One region of the Pseudomonas sp. TH39(2020) genome, then DNA from elsewhere that is predicted to be linked to it. Evidence: predicted binding sites of a transcription regulator. Region 1 holds the regulator's gene; each other region holds the start of a gene.

Region 1 (3,276 bases):
CACACTGGATATGCCGGCTGCGCACTTCTTCCAGCAGTTCGGGAAACCGCGACAAGTGACTCGGCAAGTTACGCGCATCAATCGATACGGCAACCAGCGGTTGCGCCAGCTCGGTGTGAATTAACGCGCGTTCGGCCAGTTCCGGCAGCAGACCGGCGGGCAGGTTGTCGATGCAGTAGTAGCCGTTGTCCTCGAGAACATCGAGTGCGGTACTTTTACCTGAGCCGGAGCGGCCACTGACGATGATCAAGCGCATGGTTAATGACCGTTTTGCTCGTCCAGGACAACCTGATACAAGGCTTCATTGCTCGGGGCGCTGCGCAGTTTTTCGCGCACTTCCTTGCGGTCGAGCATGCTGGCGATCTGGCGCAGTAACTCCAGGTGCGCATCGGTAGCGGCTTCCGGGACCAGCAAAACGAACAGCAGGTCAACCGGGGCGCCGTCGATGGCGTCGAAATCAATGGGTGCATCAAGGTGCATCAGGGCGCTGATGGGCGAGGTGCAGCCCTTCAGGCGGCAGTGGGGAATGGCGATGCCGTTGCCAAAACCGGTTGAGCCGAGTTTTTCACGGGCAATCAGAGCCTCGAAGACATCTTGCATCTCCAGATCCGGCACTTCTTTGTGGATAAGGTTGGCAATTTGCTCGAGGGCTTTCTTTTTACTGCCGCCCGGCACGTTCACGAGGGAACGGCCGGGGGTCAGGATGCTTTCAAGTCGGATCATGGGTTGGGAGTGTTAACGACCGGTCGCGCCCTGGAGGAGGCTTTGGGTCTTTTCCTTATGCTTTTTGAGTTGTTTATCCAGCTTGTCGGTCAGTGCGTCGATCGCCGCGTACATATCGGTATGCTCCGCGTTTGCGACCACTTCATTGCCGGGAATATGCAGCGTGGCTTCGATTTTCTGCTTGAGCTTTTCGACCGTCATCGTGACCTGCACGTTGGTGATCTTGTCGAAATGCCTCTCTAATCGTTCGAGTTTTTCGCCGATGTAGGTGCGAAGAGGTTCGGTCACTTCCAGTTGGTGTCCACTGATGTTGACTTGCATACAGCTTCTCCTTCGTTGCCAGTGCATAAAGCGGCAGGCAGAAATGCCTGCCACTGGAACGCTGTGGCGTGGCTCTACATCAACCGCTTGCGTTCGCTCGAAGGCGCGATCCCTAGAGATTCGCGGTACTTGGCGACGGTGCGGCGAGCCACCTGAATGCCTTGTGCCTCCAGTAAACCAGCGATCTTGCTGTCACTCAACGGCTTTTTCTGATTTTCCGCGGCAACCAGTTTTTTGATGATCGCGCGGATCGCCGTGGACGAGCATTCACCGCCCTCAGAGGTGCTGACGTGGCTGGAGAAAAAGTATTTCAGTTCATATATGCCCCGTGGGGTATGCATGAATTTCTGCGTGGTCACCCGTGAAATCGTCGACTCGTGCATGCCCACCGCTTCGGCGATGTCATGCAGGACCAGCGGTTTCATGGCTTCGTCGCCGTATTCAAGAAAGCCGCGCTGATGCTCGACGATCTGAGTGGCTACTTTCATCAGGGTTTCGTTGCGGCTTTGCAGGCTCTTGATGAACCAGCGGGCCTCTTGCAACTGATTGCGCATGAAGGTGTTATCGGCGCTGGTGTCGGCGCGGCGCACGAAACCGGCGTATTGAGCGTTGACCCGCAGTCGTGGCACGGATTCCTGGTTCAGCTCCACCAGCCAGCGCTCGTTGTCCTTGCGTACGATCACGTCGGGAACGACGTATTCGGCTTCGCTGGACTCGATTTGCGAGCCTGGGCGCGGGTTGAGGCTCTGCACCAGTTCAATTACTTGGCGCAGTTCATCTTCCTTGAGCTTCATGCGACGCATCAGCTGGCTGTAATCGCGGCTGCCGAGCAGGTCGATGTAATCGGTGACCAGGCGTTTGGCCTCGACCAGCCAAGGCGTCTTGGCGGGCAACTGGCGCAATTGCAGCAGCAGGCATTCGCCCAGGTTGCGGGCGCCGATGCCAGCGGGTTCGAATTGCTGGATGCGGTGCAGGACGGCTTCGATTTCGTCCAGTTCGATGTCCAGTTCCGGGTCGAAGGCTTCGAGAATCTCCTCGAGGGTTTCGTCCAGGTAGCCCTGATTGTTGATGCAGTCGATCAGGGTCACGGCGATCAGGCGATCGGTGTCGGACATAGGGGCCAGGTTCAGTTGCCACAGCAGGTGGCTTTGCAGGCTTTCGCCGGCCGATGTCCGGGTGGTGAAGTCCCACTCGTCGTCATCGTTGCTCGGCAGGCTGCTGGCGCTGGTCTGGTAGACGTCTTCCCACGCGGTATCGACGGGCAGTTCGTTGGGGATGCGCTCGTTCCAGTCGCCTTCCTCGAGGTTATCAACCGTCGGGGCGGTTTCCTGGTAGGAGGGTTCCTGAATGTCGGCGTTAGGTTGCTGTTCGGCTTTGTCGGCCAAGGGGTCGGCGTTATCGAAGTCGTCGCCTTCTTCCTGGCGTTCGAGCATCGGATTGGACTCCAGGGCCTCCTGGATTTCCTGTTGCAGGTCCAGGGTCGACAATTGGAGCAGGCGGATGGCCTGTTGCAGCTGCGGTGTCATCGTCAGCTGCTGGCCCATTCTCAAGACTAGCGATGGTTTCATGGCAGGGGCTTAACACCTTATTCGCCGGCGCACATGCGCCATCCACTACAGGGCGCCGGAGCGCCAAACATAAGCAAATTATATGCCCGAAACTGCAGCGTTTGCCTAGAGCGCTGTAACAATAAAAAAATGTTGATTTTTTATCGAGACAAGCGCCCGAGCAACCAGCCAGACACCTCAGTGCTTACAGGCGGAACTCATGGCCCAGATACACTTCCTTGACCAGGTCGTTGGCCAGGATGGTGGCAGAGTCACCTTCGGCGATCAGCTGGCCATCGTTGACGATGTAGGCGGTTTCGCAGATATCCAGGGTTTCACGGACGTTGTGGTCAGTGATCAGCACACCAATGCCCTTGGCCTTGAGGTGATAGATGATCTGCTTGATGTCGCCCACCGAAATCGGGTCCACGCCGGCGAACGGTTCGTCGAGCAGGATGAACTTCGGGTTGGTAGCCAGTGCCCGGGCGATTTCCACACGGCGGCGTTCGCCACCGGACAGGCTCATCCCGAGGTTGTCGCGGATGTGGCTGATGTGGAATTCCTGCAGCAGGCTTTCCAGCTCTTTGCGACGACCGGCCTTGTCGAGTTCCTTGCGGGTCTCGAGGATCGCCATGATGTTGTCGGCTACCGAGAGTTTGCGGAAGATCGATGCTTCTTGCGGAAG
Region 2 (3,276 bases), on a different contig from region 1:
TCAATTCGCCCGTCATTTTGGTGCCTTTGCGGTCTGTGCCTTCCCAGGCATAGACGCTGATTTTTGCTGCTTTGACCGCCATATTCAGTCCTTGGTGACCCGGTTGATTTCTTCAAGGCTGGTGATGCCTTGCATGGCCTTGAGCAGGCCTGACGTGCGCAGGTCGTTGAAGCCGTCTTTACGCATCTGGATGTCGATTTCCAGTGAGTTGCCTTCGGCCATGATCAGCCGTTGCAGGTCCGGGGTGTTCTTCACCACTTCATAAATCCCTACTCGCCCTTTGTAACCGTTGTTGCAGTGATCGCAACCGACTGGCTCATAGATCGTGAATGAGCCGATGCGTTCCTCGGGGAAGCCTTCCTTGATCAGCGCTTCCCGGGGAATCTCGATGGGTTTCTTGCAATGGCTGCACAGCTTGCGCGCCAGGCGCTGGGCGATGATCAGGCTGACCGAGGTGGCAATGTTGAACCCCTGGATGCCCATGTTGTGCAGGCGTGTCAGGGTTTCAGCGGCGCTGTTGGTGTGCAGGGTCGACAGCACCAGGTGACCGGTCTGGGCGGCCTTGATGGCGATTTCGGCGGTTTCGAGGTCGCGGATCTCGCCGACCATGATCACGTCCGGATCCTGTCGCAGGAACGAGCGCAGCGCCTGGGCAAAGCCCAGTCCCTGCTTGGGATTGACGTTGACCTGGTTGATGCCTTCCATGTTGATCTCCACCGGGTCTTCGGCGGTGGAGATGTTGATGTCCACGGTGTTGAGAATGTTCAGCCCGGTGTAGAGCGACACGGTCTTGCCCGACCCGGTGGGCCCGGTCACCAGAATCATCCCCTGCGGCTGCTTGAGGGCGGCCATGTACAGTTCTTTCTGGTCGGGCTCATAGCCGAGGGCGTCGATGCCCATTTGAGCGCTGGACGGGTCGAGGATCCGGATCACCACTTTCTCGCCCCATAGGGTCGGCAGGGTATTGACCCGGAAGTCGATGGACTTGCTCTTGGACAGGCGCATCTTGATCCGCCCGTCCTGGGGTTTGCGCCGCTCGGAGATGTCGAGGCTGGCCATGACTTTCAGTCGCGAGGCGATGCGGTTGGCCAGTTGAATCGGTGGCTTGGCGACTTCACGCAGCATGCCGTCGGTGCGCATCCGCACTCGGTAGGTTTTTTCGTAGGGCTCGAAGTGCAGATCGGAAGAGCCGCTCTTGATCGCGTCGAGCAACATCTTGTGGACGAAGCGCACCACGGGCGCGTCGTCGGCGTCTTGTCCGCCAATGGAATCCTGCTTGTTGTCATCGATCGACTCGATGTCCACACCATCGAGGTCAACGTCGGCCATGTCTTCCAGGCCGGTACTATGGCTATCGAAGAATTTTTCGATGGCATCGGTGAGCTTGTCGTCCTCCACCAGAATGGCTTCGGTATTCAGCCCGGTGCTGAACTGGATGTCATTGATGGCTTGCTGATTGCTCGGGTCGGAAACGCCCACAAACAACTTGTTGCCGCGCCGCCAGAGGGGCAGGGCGTGGTGCTGGCGAATCAGCTTCTCGCTGACCAGACCCTTGGGTTGGGTTTCCTTGTCCAGACAGCTGAGGTCGAGCAAGGCCATGCCGAAATGTTCCGAAGCGATCTCGGCGACCTGGCGACTCTTCACCAGTTTGTTCTGCACCAGATAACTGACCAGGGAGATTTTGTTGCGTTGGGCTTGCTGATACGCCTGTTGCGCGCTTTTGTCAGTGAGCAGCTCGGCCAGGACCAATTGCTTGGCCAGACCGCTAAGGGCGATGTCATTCATTGGGATACCGGACGCAGACAGTTCATGACTTATAGCCTAGTCAAGGGAAGGAACCAAACCAGCGGCGTTCAGGTGACAAAAAGTGTCAGATAGTGCGGACCTTGGGTGCTGGCAAAAGCGCCGCGTTGTTCTCGCGCCCCGTTAACAGGGGATTAACGGATTGGCACGGGCTGTGCTGCGGCTAATTCAGATCATGAGATTTCGACTCATGCATGGAGCTTGTCTATGAATACTCAAAAAGGTTTTACGCTGATTGAATTGCTGATCGTGGTGGCGATCATCGGGATTCTGGCGACGTTTGCGTTGCCGGCTTATTCGAAGTATCAGGCGCGGGCCAAGGTTACGGCCGGGCTTGCTGAGATTTCTGCTTTAAAAGTGAATTTTGAAGATGTGCTGAATCAGGGGGTCAATCCGGATTTGACCAAAGTTGGCGGCACTGCAACGACCACCAATTGCACGATCTCTGCTTCGGGTACAGCCTCTGACGGCAAAGGCACCATCGGTTGCACGATTCTTAATGCGCCAGCGCCAGTTCTCAGCAAGACCATTACGCTGACCCGCGACCCGACAACCGGCTGGTCTTGTACGACCAAGGTCGCTGCCGATTATGCCCCAGGCGGCTGTGTTGCCAATTAAAAGCCTGTTCTACCACGCTTGAAATATGCCCCGTTTAAAAAACGGGGCATTTTTTTGTTAGTCCAAAGGAAAAAAGGAAAACCCCGACATTTCATGGCCTTAGGCCCACGCTGAAAACGGCAACTTGCATGTAGGAAATTTCAAACTCATGCAATTTGCATGATTTCGAAAATCAGGAGTTTTAATAACTGATTGATTTATAACGATTTATTGTCTGTCTCAAAGTTGGCACAGCGTTCGCAATATCTCCAGTAACCCTGCTGACAAGACACGCAGCAGACTTTATGAAAAACAGGAGTTACTCGTATGAAGAAGTTCGCTATCGCTGCCGCTACTGCTACCGCGCTGACCCTGACCATGGCCAACGCTGCATTTGCACAGACCACCACCACCCAAGCCCCGATGACTCTGGCGGCGGGTGAAATGACTAAGGCTAAAGAATCCACTTCCGATACCTGGATCACTACCAAAGTCAAAGCAGATCTGGTGACTGAAAAAGGCATTCCAGGCACCGACATTAAAGTCGAAACCAACAAAGGCGTAGTGTCCCTGTCATCCACCGTTGCGGTGACTGACGCTCAGAAAGCCACCGCAGTGGCTATCGCCAAGAAAATCAAAGGCGTCCAGGCGGTCTCAGCTGACGGCCTGAAAGCCGAGTAAGGCAAGACTTCTCGCCTGGACTGGGAGAAGGCGCGACAGACGGGTCGAGCAATACGTCTGCCGCTTCTGGAGAGTTCATGCGAAGGCCATAAGGATGTGGCCATTACAGGCCCCGGGCATTCGTGTCAGGGGCCTGTTCTATTTGGGAGACCTAAAACAACTGTGGGAGCGAGCCTGCTCGCGAAAGCGGACTTT
Region 3 (3,276 bases), on a different contig from region 1:
GTCGCTCATGGCGTGAAGCTTGAAACTGCGGGCGTAGCCGGCGGCGTCCAGACCATCCCAGACCTTGCCGTCGATCAACTGGCTGCTGCGCATTTGCTGATCACTCGCGGCTACACCGACAGCGGTGGCGGCCTCTCGATACAAGTCTAGTTGCTGGACCTGACGGGCCACGCCCAGGTAGTCCGGGTCGTCACGCAACAATCCCCAGCGGCGGAACTGGGTCATGAACCACATGCCATCGGACAGATACGGCAGATTGACCTCGCCATCACCGTGGAAGCGCAGTGCGTGCGGGTCTTGCCAGCGATTACCCAGGCCATCGGCGTAGTCACCGAGCAATCGCGGTTCGATGCAGTCCAGCGGTGCGTCGAGGTATTGCGGGGCACTCAACAGCTTCGCGGTGCTGCGGCGATTCTCGGTGCTTTCTTCGATGAAGCGGCTGGCCTCCAGAATCGCCATCACCAGCGCCCTTGCGGTGTTGGGGTATTGCTCGACAAAGGCGCGGGTGCAGCCGAGAACTTTTTCCGGGTGATCGGGCCAGATGGTCTGGGTGGTGGCCATCGTGAACCCCAGGTTCTGCTGCACCGCGCTGGCGGACCATGGCTCGCCGACGCAGAAGCCGTCGATGCGCCCGGCTTGCAGGTGCGCGACCATTTGCGGCGGCGGCACCACCACGCTGTCGACGTCCTGCAACGGATGAATACCCTGACTCGCGAGCCAGTAATACAGCCACATGGCGTGGGTGCCCGTAGGAAATGTCTGGGCGAAGGTGAGTTTTGGGCGACTTTGGTGCACGTGCCGGTCCAGTGCTTCAGGACTGGTCACGCCCAGCGCCTGCAAGCCATGGGAGAGGTTGATGCTCTGGCCATTCTGATTCAGGCCCATGAGCACCGCCATGTCGGTCGACGCGACACCGCCGATGCCCAAATGCACGGCGTAGATCAAACCGTACAGACTGTGGGCAGCGTCGAGTTCGCCACTGACCAGTTTGTCCCGCAGGTTGGCCCAGGACGACTGGCGCTTGAGGTTCAGGGTCAGGCCGTAAGGTTGGGCGAAGCCCTGCGTGGCCGCGACCACTACCGAGGCGCAGTCGCTCAGGGCCATGAAGCCGAGGTTGATTTCGGTCTTTTCCGGGGCATCGCTGCCGTTGACCCACGCCAGAGGGTTGGCTGGAACTTCAATCATCTGTAAACACCTTCCATAAAAAAGCGCCGTACCGGGCTGCTTGCCAGAGCAAGGCCAAGTGACGACGCCTTTGTCTTTCGACTCATCCCGCCGTTGGCATGAGTGCTTATGTGAGTGACGGTGCAAGGCATATGCCATCGCTCGCTGATTTTGTCGCGCGCCTCGCCTGCAACCCCGATGCCCGGCTATAATCGCCGCCACTTTTCGTAGCCCAGAGTCAAACCCGCCCATGTACACCCTGGCCCGTCAGCTGTTGTTCAAACTTTCCCCGGAAACCTCCCACGATCTGTCCCTGGACCTGATCGGCGCGGGCGGGCGTTTGGGCCTCAACGGCTTGCTGTGCAAGGCACCGGCGAAAATGCCGGTGACTGTCATGGGCCTGGACTTCCCGAACCCGGTGGGTCTGGCGGCCGGTCTGGACAAGAACGGCGCGGCCATCGACGGTTTTGCGCAACTGGGTTTTGGTTTTGTTGAAATCGGCACCATCACCCCGCGTCCGCAGCCGGGCAACCCGAAGCCACGCATCTTCCGTCTGCCGGAAGCCGAGGCGATCATCAACCGCATGGGGTTCAACAACCTCGGCGTCGATCACCTGCTGGCCCGAGTGGCGGCGGCCAAGTACAGGGGCGTGCTGGGCATCAATATCGGCAAAAACTTCGATACACCGGTTGAGCGGGCGGTCGACGACTACCTGATCTGCCTGGACAAGGTCTACGCCCACGCCAGCTACGTGACAGTCAACGTCAGCTCGCCGAACACCCCGGGCCTGCGCAGCCTGCAATTTGGCGATTCGCTGAAGCAATTGTTGGCCGACCTGGCCACGCGCCGCGCAGAACTGGCGCTGCGCCACGGCAAACATGTACCTCTGGCGATCAAGATTGCGCCGGACATGACCGACGAAGAAACCGCTCAGGTCGCGCAAGCGCTGATCGAAACCGGGATGGACGCGGTGATCGCCACCAACACCACCCTGAGTCGCGTCGGCGTAGAAGGCATGGAGCATGGTGACGAGGCGGGCGGTCTGTCCGGCGCACCGGTTCGTGACAAGAGCACCCACACCGTGAAGGTGCTGGCGGCCGAGTTGGCCGGTCGCTTGCCGATCATCGCCGTGGGCGGCATCACCGAAGGCAAGCACGCGGCTGAGAAAATCGCTGCGGGTGCCAGCCTGGTGCAGCTCTATTCCGGCTTCATCTATAAAGGCCCGGCACTGATTCGTGAATCCGTCGACGCAATAGCAGCCTTGCGCTGACCGTGTAGCAGCTGCCGAGCCTGCGAGGCTGCGTTCGGCGGCGCAGCCGTCGTGAAATCAAACACCGCGGTCTTGCAGGCACACCTTGCATGCAGGGTTTACGACTGCTTCGCAGCCGAACGCAGCCTCGCAGGCTCGGCAGCTGCTACAGGGGAATGTGTGGGGAGCAGGCATAAAAAAGGGCTCCTCGAAGGAGCCCCTGGGCCGAAGCCCGCCGCCCGGATGGGGCGTGCGTGGTAAGTCGTTACGTAATCAGATTGTCGTGTCGGAGTGTGTGCCCTGTGTTAGCCGACGGCGTGAAGTTCGTTGAGTCTATGGATTCCCGCAGTGCCGGTCATACCGTCCCAGTTGTCGCCGCGTCCTTCTCGCCAGCCATTAATCCAGGCTTGGCGTACCGACGGTAGAGTAAATGGGCAAAGCTCACGGGATTTGCCACCAACGCCATATTGATATCCGCGCAAAAATGCTCTTTCCAACGGATCACGCTTAAGTCTTCTCATAGGGTGTTGCCCTCACTTGTTGACTGTATTTATCGCGTCGACCTCAATCGAGGTCTGGCAGAAAAACTTCTGCCGTTGGGGCTCGCTGCCGGCGTCGCGAGCCAAGGTGTTGACGTCATTGCGGCGTCAACCTGTATTGAGTTCTAACCAATGCGTCACATCGAGGGAATGATCGTTTTGTCATAAGGACGTAACGATAAAGATGGTATGGCGATAAGTAACACGATGTTGTCCCGTGTTTATTGGCAAAACCCCGGTATGATCAGCCCCTCGCTGCATGATGGGGTTAATCCTTTGCTGAGAATGGCTCGCGTTGCAGTGGGGCATTATTCGACGAAGGGT

What was found. Region 1 encodes sigma-54, which starts transcription at its own class of promoters, with help from an activator protein. Its sites were predicted from a motif close to ANTGGCATNNANNTTGCTNT; they were not measured.
Region 2: JFU47_RS21780 (pilin) is a predicted target of sigma-54. The motif match lies at 1,945-1,964, and genes of this name have one in related genera.
Region 3: JFU47_RS26535 (CmpA/NrtA family ABC transporter substrate-binding protein) is a predicted target of sigma-54. The motif match lies at 1,305-1,324, and genes of this name have one in related genera.

What each region holds. Positions count from the first base shown of each region.
Region 1 covers NZ_JAEKFF010000006.1:1,107,144-1,110,419, reverse strand. Annotated here, with positions in the region: gene rapZ (RNase adapter RapZ) at 1-256, opposite strand, end outside; gene ptsN (PTS IIA-like nitrogen regulatory protein PtsN) at 259-723, opposite strand; gene hpf (ribosome hibernation-promoting factor, HPF/YfiA family) at 736-1,044, opposite strand; gene JFU47_RS13100 (RNA polymerase factor sigma-54) at 1,119-2,612, opposite strand; gene lptB (LPS export ABC transporter ATP-binding protein) at 2,797-3,276, opposite strand, start outside.
Region 2 covers NZ_JAEKFF010000007.1:295,426-298,701, forward strand. Annotated here, with positions in the region: gene JFU47_RS21770 (type II secretion system F family protein) at 1-82, opposite strand, end outside; gene pilB (type IV-A pilus assembly ATPase PilB) at 85-1,785, opposite strand; gene JFU47_RS21780 (pilin) at 2,011-2,421, shown strand; gene JFU47_RS21785 (BON domain-containing protein) at 2,728-3,081, shown strand.
Region 3 covers NZ_JAEKFF010000007.1:1,333,105-1,336,380, forward strand. Annotated here, with positions in the region: gene JFU47_RS26535 (CmpA/NrtA family ABC transporter substrate-binding protein) at 1-1,185, opposite strand, end outside; gene JFU47_RS26540 (quinone-dependent dihydroorotate dehydrogenase) at 1,415-2,434, shown strand; gene rmf (ribosome modulation factor) at 2,719-2,934, opposite strand.